2 regions of the Planococcus sp. PAMC 21323 genome follow, and region 2 is predicted to be linked to the other one. Evidence: a T-box and tRNA genes for the amino acid it is inferred to sense, from the RefSeq annotation. Region 2 holds a T-box; the other holds one or more tRNA genes.
The links. A T-box is a leader RNA that pairs with one kind of tRNA and senses whether it is charged. The one in region 2 lies ahead of thrS (threonine--tRNA ligase), so its partner is inferred to be a tRNA-Thr.
Positions count from the first base shown of each region.

Region 1 (4,425 bases), 1.1 Mb from region 2:
GCCATTGCATTAACAGCAGCATTGCCAGTAATGACCGCTGCTTTTTACCGCATTCAAAACGGACAACAACCCGTAAAACCACGAGATGATTTAGGTCACACCGCCAATTATCTTTGGATGATCAACGAACAAGAACCTTCTGCTGTACAAACAGAAGCGCTCGAAACTTATTTAAAATTAACAATGGAACACGGCATGAATGCTTCGACTTTTGCAGCACGTGTGACCATTTCAACCGAATCCGATATAGTATCCGCCATCACGTCAGCGCTTGGCACGATGAAAGGTCCACTTCACGGGGGTGCCCCGTCAGGCGTGATTGATTTACTCGACCAAATAAAAACACAAGACCAGATTGCTCCGGTTATTGAAGACAAGTTAAATAGCGGAGAAAAAATTATGGGCTTTGGTCATCGAGTTTACCGTACAGAAGATCCACGGTCTGTAATCTTGCGAGAAAAATGTTTAGAACTTCAAGGAGAAGATCCGTGGCTCGATTTAGCAGTTGCAGCAGAAGCCTATATTGTTAAAAAGCTTAACGAACACAAGCCCGGACGTGCACTGTACACCAATGTAGAGTTTTATGCAGCGGCGATTATGCGATCTATCAAAATGCCGACTCAATTGTTTACACCCACTTTTAGTGTGGCGCGCATCATTGGATGGACAGCGCACACACTCGAACAACAAGAAAATAACGTCATCTTCAGACCACAATCCGAATACATCAAAACCTAAAAAAAACCCGTATCCAAATGAATGGATACGGGTTTTTTACACATGGATAGTACAAATACACATGGAACAATGGAGCCTAGCGGGATCGAACCGCTGACCTCCTGCGTGCAAGGCAGGCGCTCTCCCAGCTGAGCTAAGGCCCCGCGCTGAACAGGCGCAAGGATGTTAAAAGAATGAGCCATGAAGGATTCGAACCTTCGACCCTCTGATTAAAAGTCAGATGCTCTACCAACTGAGCTAATGGCTCATAATAAAAATGGCTGGGGTACCTGGATTCGAACCAGGGCATGACGGGATCAAAACCCGTTGCCTTACCGCTTGGCTATACCCCATTAATTATGATAAGAAAACTGGTGGTGGGGGGCAGATTCGAACTGCCGAACCCGAAGGAGCGGATTTACAGTCCGCCGCGTTTAGCCACTTCGCTACCCCACCGTATAAAGTTATGAAAAAATGGTGGAGGATGACGGGATCGAACCGCCGACCCTCTGCTTGTAAGGCAGATGCTCTCCCAGCTGAGCTAATCCTCCGATATGGTGACCCCTACGGGATTCGAACCCGTGTTACCGCCGTGAAAGGGCGGTGTCTTAACCGCTTGACCAAGGGGCCTTGCCTAATAAAATCGTTTATTTAATTTCCATTTAGAGAAACTCTGTAAAAAAAACAAAAGCTTCCAACCGGATTCGAACCGGTGACCTCTTCCTTACCATGGAAGCACTCTACCTGCTGAGCTATGGAAGCAAGGTAAAAGAATCATTAGGAATAAAAAATAAACATAGAATAGCCCAGCGACGTCCTACTCTCACAGGGGGAAACCCCCAACTACCATCGGCGCAAAAGAGCTTAACTGCCGTGTTCGGGATGGGAACGGGTGTGGCCTCTTTGCCATCATCACTGGACTATTTGGTTGAGTGCTTGTTCACTCAAAACTGGATAAACGACATTGGAACGTGCAAGATTTTCGCCTACAATTTGTTGGTTAAGTCCTCGATCGATTAGTATTCGTCAGCTGCACGTGTCGCCACGCTTCCACCTCGAACCTATCTACCTCATCGTCTTTGAGGGATCTTACTTGCTTGCGCAATGGGAAATCTCATCTTGAGGGGGGCTTCGTGCTTAGATGCTTTCAGCACTTATCCCGGCCACACATAGCTACCCAGCGATGCCCTTGGCAGAACAACTGGTACACCAGCGGTGTGTCCATCCCGGTCCTCTCGTACTAAGGACAGCTCCTCTCAAATTTCCTGCGCCCGCGACGGATAGGGACCGAACTGTCTCACGACGTTCTGAACCCAGCTCGCGTACCGCTTTAATGGGCGAACAGCCCAACCCTTGGGACCGACTACAGCCCCAGGATGCGATGAGCCGACATCGAGGTGCCAAACCTCCCCGTCGATGTGGACTCTTGGGGGAGATAAGCCTGTTATCCCCGGGGTAGCTTTTATCCGTTGAGCGATGGCCCTTCCATGCGGAACCACCGGATCACTAAGCCCGTCTTTCGACCCTGCTCGACATGTACGTCTCGCAGTCAAGCTCCCTTCTGCCTTTACACTCTACGAATGATTTCCAACCATTCTGAGGGAACCTTTGGGCGCCTCCGTTACTCTTTAGGAGGCGACCGCCCCAGTCAAACTGCCCGCCTGACACTGTCTCCCAAGCCGATCAGGCTTGTGGGTTAGAATTTCAATACAACCAGGGTAGTATCCCACTGACGCCTCCTCCGAAGCTGGCGCTCCGGAATCTCAGGCTCCTACCTATCCTGTACAAGTTGCACCAAAATTCAATATCAGGCTACAGTAAAGCTCCACGGGGTCTTTCCGTCCTGTCGCGGGTAACCTGCATCTTCACAGGTACTATAATTTCACCGAGTCTCTCGTTGAGACAGTGCCCAGATCGTTACGCCTTTCGTGCGGGTCGGAACTTACCCGACAAGGAATTTCGCTACCTTAGGACCGTTATAGTTACGGCCGCCGTTTACTGGGGCTTCAATTCGCACCTTCGCTTGCGCTAAGCACTCCTCTTAACCTTCCAGCACCGGGCAGGCGTCAGCCCCTATACGTCACCTTACGGTTTTGCAGAGACCTGTGTTTTTGCTAAACAGTCGCCTGGGCCTATTCACTGCGGCTCTCTCGGGCTATTCACCCTACCAGAGCACCCCTTCTCCCGAAGTTACGGGGTCATTTTGCCGAGTTCCTTAACGAGAGTTCACTCGCTCACCTTAGAATTCTCTTCTCGCCTACCTGTGTCGGTTTGCGGTACGGGCACCTCCCGCCTCGCTAGAGGCTTTTCTTGGCAGTGTGAAATCAGGGACTCTAAGGGTAAACCCTCTTGCCATCACAGCTCAACGTATCAGGAATGGGATTTGCCTCATTCCACGCCTCACTGCTTGGACGTGCACAACCAACGGCACGCTCTCCTTATCCTTCTGCGTCCCCCCATTGCTCAAACGGCGGGGAGGTGGTACAGGAATATCAACCTGTTGTCCATCGTCTACGCCTATCGGCCTCGACTTAGGTCCCGACTAACCCTGAGCGGACGAGCCTTCCTCAGGAAACCTTAGGCATTCGGTGGACGGGATTCTCACCCGTCTTTCGTTACTCATACCGGCATTCTCACTTCTAAGCGCTCCACCAGTCCTTCCGGTCTGACTTCTACGCCCTTAGAACGCTCTCCTACCACGGATCTCTTACGAGATCCATCCACAGCTTCGGTAATCCGTTTAGCCCCGGTACATTTTCGGCGCAGTGTCACTCGACCAGTGAGCTATTACGCACTCTTTAAATGATGGCTGCTTCTAAGCCAACATCCTGGTTGTCTAAGCAACGCCACATCCTTTTCCACTTAACGGATATTTGGGGACCTTAGCTGGTGGTCTGGGCTGTTTCCCTCTTGACTACGGATCTTATCACTCGCAGTCTGACTCCCAAGCATAAATCACTGGCATTCGGAGTTTGTCTGAATTCGGTAACCCGGGATGGGCCCCTAGTCCAAACAGTGCTCTACCTCCAGGATTCTCTATCTTGAGGCTAGCCCTAAAGCTATTTCGGAGAGAACCAGCTATCTCCAGGTTCGATTGGAATTTCTCCGCTACCCACACCTCATCCCCGCACTTTTCAACGTGCGTGGGTTCGGGCCTCCAGTAAGTGTTACCTTACCTTCACCCTGGACATGGGTAGATCACCTGGTTTCGGGTCTACAACTACATACTCTGGCGCCCTATTCAGACTCGCTTTCGCTGCGGCTCCGCCTTCTCAGCTTAACCTTGCATGTAATCGTAACTCGCCGGTTCATTCTACAAAAGGCACGCCATCACCCATTAACGGGCTTTGACTACTTGTAGGCACACGGTTTCAGGATCTATTTCACTCCCCTTCCGGGGTGCTTTTCACCTTTCCCTCACGGTACTGGTTCACTATCGGTCACTAGGAAGTATTTAGCCTTGGGAGATGGTCCTCCCAGATTCCGACGGAATTTCACGTGTTCCGCCGTACTCAGGATCCACTCTGGAGGGGTAGGGTTTTCGGCTACGGGGCTGTTACCCGCTGTGGCGGACCGTTCCAGGTCGCTTCGCCTAATCCTACCTTTTGTAACTCCGTATAGAGTGTCCTACAACCCCAAGAGGCAAGCCTCTTGGTTTGGGCTGATCCCGTTTCGCTCGCCGCTACTCAGGGAATCGCATTTGCTTTC
Region 1 covers NZ_CP009129.1:75,386-79,810, reverse strand. The annotation lists gene PLANO_RS00480 (citrate synthase/methylcitrate synthase) at 1-738, shown strand, start outside; tRNA gene PLANO_RS00475 (tRNA-Ala) at 809-881, opposite strand; tRNA gene PLANO_RS00470 (tRNA-Lys) at 913-985, opposite strand; tRNA gene PLANO_RS00465 (tRNA-Gln) at 996-1,070, opposite strand; tRNA gene PLANO_RS00460 (tRNA-Tyr) at 1,090-1,173, opposite strand; tRNA gene PLANO_RS00455 (tRNA-Val) at 1,193-1,268, opposite strand; tRNA gene PLANO_RS00450 (tRNA-Glu) at 1,273-1,347, opposite strand; tRNA gene PLANO_RS00445 (tRNA-Thr) at 1,407-1,479, opposite strand; rRNA gene rrf (5S ribosomal RNA) at 1,522-1,637, opposite strand; rRNA gene PLANO_RS00435 (23S ribosomal RNA) at 1,714-4,425, opposite strand, start outside.
Region 1: it has a tRNA-Thr gene. The T-box ahead of thrS (threonine--tRNA ligase) is inferred to sense a tRNA for this amino acid. The anticodon was not compared.

Region 2 (4,425 bases):
TTTTTATGGATCCTTTATTGTCGATGTTTTTGTTTAGTAAAATTGGCGAGTCCTCCTATAGAAGAGTACGCAATCGCTTTTTGGTGTATACAGAAATTTCGGCAGATTATGAAGAAGTATCCCGTACTTTTACAGACATTTTTCAGCCAGTACATGCAAAAGCAGGCTATCCATCCGTCAAAAAAGATTTACAAGAACGCAAAAAAGGTAAGTATGAAGCGGATTCGGAATTTGATTTCGATTTACTTAGACAAGGTTTATCTGAGCAATTAGTGCCTAAGAAAGTATTAACCGCAACGATAAAAGAATTTATAACAAAACTGTCTTATTTATATAGTTGGGGACCACTAGAAATGCAGAAGGTCATTTTATTAGCAATTGAAGACGATTATAAATTGACGGTAGAAGGTTTGAAAAAATCTGCTTCTGAGTATTATAAATTAACAGTATCTACGACAGCACCGCAACTTGTTCAAATGCATAAACCAGCAGAAAAGCAAGAAGGTGCAGTTGAAACACCAAAAACTAAACAAGACGAATTACTCGTTTATTTGGAAACTGCTCCACCGATTCAAGTATTACGTGATATTGCGAACGGCAGTGAACCTTTACCGGCGGATGTTGAACTGGCCAATCAATTGGTCATAACACATGGCATGAAGCCAGCAGTTGTCAATGTGCTCTTGCAATATGTATTGTTGCGCACTGATATGAAACTAACAAAAGCATATGTAGAGAAAATTGCTTCGCATTGGTTACGTAAGGGCGTGACAACGGCCAAGGAAGCGATGGAAATAGCCCGAGTCGAGCACACCCAGTACATGAAGTGGAAATCAGAAGGTTCTCCTACAACTGTAGCGAAACCGTTTACTGGAAATGGAAATCGGAAACCGGTGCGCGAAGAAAAACTACCGGAATGGTTCCATAAAAAAGACGATGTACCTGTTGCTAAAACAGAGCCAAGAAACGAAAGTCTGGAAATAGAAAAACAAAAACTTCTTGCGAAACTTGCGCTGAAGAAAGGAAAAGGTGGTTAAATGGAACCGATTCGCGAAACATTAAAACGTGTGGTCAATGCACCTGCTTTTTCTGAGCGCTATAGTGAAATGCGTAAAGAAGTATTGGCTCATCCTGGCGTCCAAAAATTTCTTGGAGATCATGCTGAAGAAATTGATGCCCCGACAATTGATCGAGGGCTCGGAAAATTGTATGAATATATCGACCAATCCCATGACTGCAATAAATGCCCTAGCTTAGATGGCTGCATTAATCATTTAAAAGGCTTTGAACCAAATTTAGTGCTAGAACGTGGAACGATTGGGATTTCTTATACAAAATGTCGATTGAAAGAATCAAATGACAATAAACGTCATGCTTCATCTTTGATCCATAGCATGTATATGCCAAAAGAAGTAATGCAAGCAACACTTGATGGCTTTGATTTAGATGACAGTCGTATGGAAGCATTTCGTGCAGTTGGTGATTTTCTAGACAAGGCAACAGGCCCTGACAATTTACCTGAAAAAGGATTATATCTTTTTGGCCAATTTGGTATTGGGAAATCGTATTTATTGAGCGCAGTCGCTAATGAGCTTGCTGAAATTAATGTCAAATCGGTACTTGTTTTTGTTCCGGAATTTATGCGTGAAATGAAACAAGCGATTGGCGATCAAACTTTGCAAGAAAAAGTGGATTACGTGAAGAAAGCAGATGTGTTAATGCTCGATGATATTGGGGCAGAAGCGATGTCGAGTTGGACGCGTGATGAAGTGCTCGGAACAATTCTTCATTACCGTATGTCGGAAAAGCTTCCGACGTTTATGTCGTCTAATTTTAGTTATTCTGAACTTGAATACCATTTAACGTATTCACAGCGTGGCGAAAAAGAGGATTTAAAAGCAGCGCGCATTATGGAACGTATTCGTGCGCTAACGACACCAGTAAAACTCGATGGACGTAACCGACGAAATTAACGGCAGAACTATTGCCTTTTGGAACAATTCGGTTTATAGTAGTAACAATCGAACCAAGATTTTACATGCCTTGACAAGGACATGAGCGAACTTATACGACTTTCAGAGAGAGAAGCCTTGGCTGTGAGCTTCTTAAGTAACGTTTTTTCGCTTACCCCCTTTGAGCAGCAACTGTGAACAGTTTCTAACTAGCAGTTGACGGTACCGGCCCGTTAGCCGATGCAGAGCTTCTTTCAATATGGATCTTTCCATATTGAAATGAAGAAGGGTGGAACCACGAGCTAAAGCTTCGTCCCTTTTGGGATGGGGCTTTTTTCTGTGGAAAAAAAGAAAAGAACGTTTTAACTGAACAAAAGTGAACTTATATATGGAGCGAGCCAGCGGAGTCTCTTGCGAAATATGGGCAGCAGAATTCTTCTGTAGTTCACTTTTATTCAAGTTAATAAAGAAACGTCTACCAGACCCTGTGGTTTAGACATTTCACTAGAGATAATCAAAAGGAGAGATTGGCATGGCAGACATGATTCAACTAACATTCCCTGATGGAGCGGTAAAAGAATTTGAGCAAGGCGTAACAACTGAAGAGATTGCACAATCTATCAGCCCAGGACTGCGTAAAAAAGCATTGGCTGGTAAAGTAGGCGACAGTTTAGTCGATTTACGTACACCTTTGACTGAAGATGGGGAAATCGCCATCGTGACACCTGAATCAGATGAAGCATTGGAAATTTTGCGTCACAGCAGTGCGCATGTATTAGCTCAAGCGATCAAACGCATGTACCCAGATGCCAAACTTGGTATTGGTCCAGTAATTGAACATGGTTTTTATTACGATATCGACACAGATACAGCGATCACTTCAGAAGACTTGCCATTGATTGAAAAAGAAATGAAGAAAATTGTTAATGAAAACGTTGAAATAATTCGCCATGACGTGACACGTGCAGAAGCACAAGAACGTTTTGCGGCAATCGAAGATCCTTACAAATTAGAGCTTCTTGAAGCGATTCCTGAAGGCGACCAAGTTTCGATTTACGAGCAAGGCGACTTTTTCGATCTTTGCCGTGGTGTTCACGTACCATCTACTGGTAAATTAAAAGAATTTAAATTACTAAGTGTAGCTGGTGCTTATTGGAGAGGGAACAGCGACAACAAAATGCTTCAACGTATTTACGGTACTGCCTTTTTCAAAAAAGAAGACTTAAAAGCGCATCTTGAAATGCTTGAAGAAGCAAAAGAGCGCGACCACCGTAAAATCGGAAAAGAATTGAATTTATTCATGAACTCTCAAAAAGTAGGCCAAGGCTTGCCGATGTGGCTTCCTAAAGGTGCAACAATTCGCCGTATTATCGAGCGTTATATTGTTGATAAAGAAGAACGTCTAGGCTACGATCACGTTTATACGCCGGTAATGGGTAGCGTGGAATTATATAAAACAAGCGGACATTGGGATCATTACCAAGATGATATGTTCCCTGTGATGAAAATGGACAATGAAGAATTGGTATTACGTCCAATGAACTGCCCACATCATATGATGATCTTTAAACAAGGTATTCATTCGTACCGTCAAATGCCAGTTCGTATCGCGGAACTTGGTTTGATGCATCGTTATGAAATGTCCGGTGCATTATCAGGACTTCAGCGTGTTCGTGGAATGACGTTAAACGATGCGCATTTATTTGTTCGTCCAGACCAAATTAAAGAAGAGTTTAAACGTGTTGTGAATTTAATTGTTGAAGTTTACAAAGATTTTAATATTAATGATTATTCGTTCCGCTTGTCTTACCGCGACCCAGAAGACAAAGAAAAGTATTTTGATGACGACGCGATGTGGAACCGTGCACAAGCAATGTTAAAAGAAGCAATGGATGAATTGGATGTTGACTATATTGAAGTAGAAGGCGAAGCAGCATTTTACGGACCGAAAGTTGATGTTCAAGTGAAAACGGCTCTTGGAAAAGAAGAAACATTGTCGACTGTTCAATTAGACTTTCTTCTACCAGAACGTTTTGAGTTATCGTATATTGGCGAAGATGGCAAGCAACACCGTCCAGTCGTTATTCACCGCGGTGTCGTTTCCACAATGGAGCGTTTTGTCGCGTTCTTGATCGAAGAATATAAAGGGGCATTCCCGACATGGCTTGCACCTGTTCAAGTTGAGCTGATCCCCGTATCGCTAGATGTGCATAGTGCGTATACAAAAGAACTTCAAGAAAAACTACAGTCTCACAAAATTCGCGTAGACATTGATGAGCGTGATGAAAAACTGGGCTATAAGATTCGCGAAGCGCAAATGCAAAAAGTACCGTACATGCTAGTTATCGGTGACAAAGAGGTAGAAGACGGTTCTGTAAATGTTCGTAAATACGGCGAACAGAAATCAGAAAGTATGCCGTTTGAAGACTTTGTAAAACTGGTTCAAAGCGAACTTCGTTAATCAGCTTGACAG
Region 2 covers NZ_CP009129.1:1,157,278-1,161,702, forward strand. The annotation lists gene PLANO_RS05880 (replication initiation and membrane attachment family protein) at 1-1,037, shown strand, start outside; gene dnaI (primosomal protein DnaI) at 1,038-1,973, shown strand; T-box leader at 2,035-2,273, shown strand; gene thrS (threonine--tRNA ligase) at 2,485-4,413, shown strand.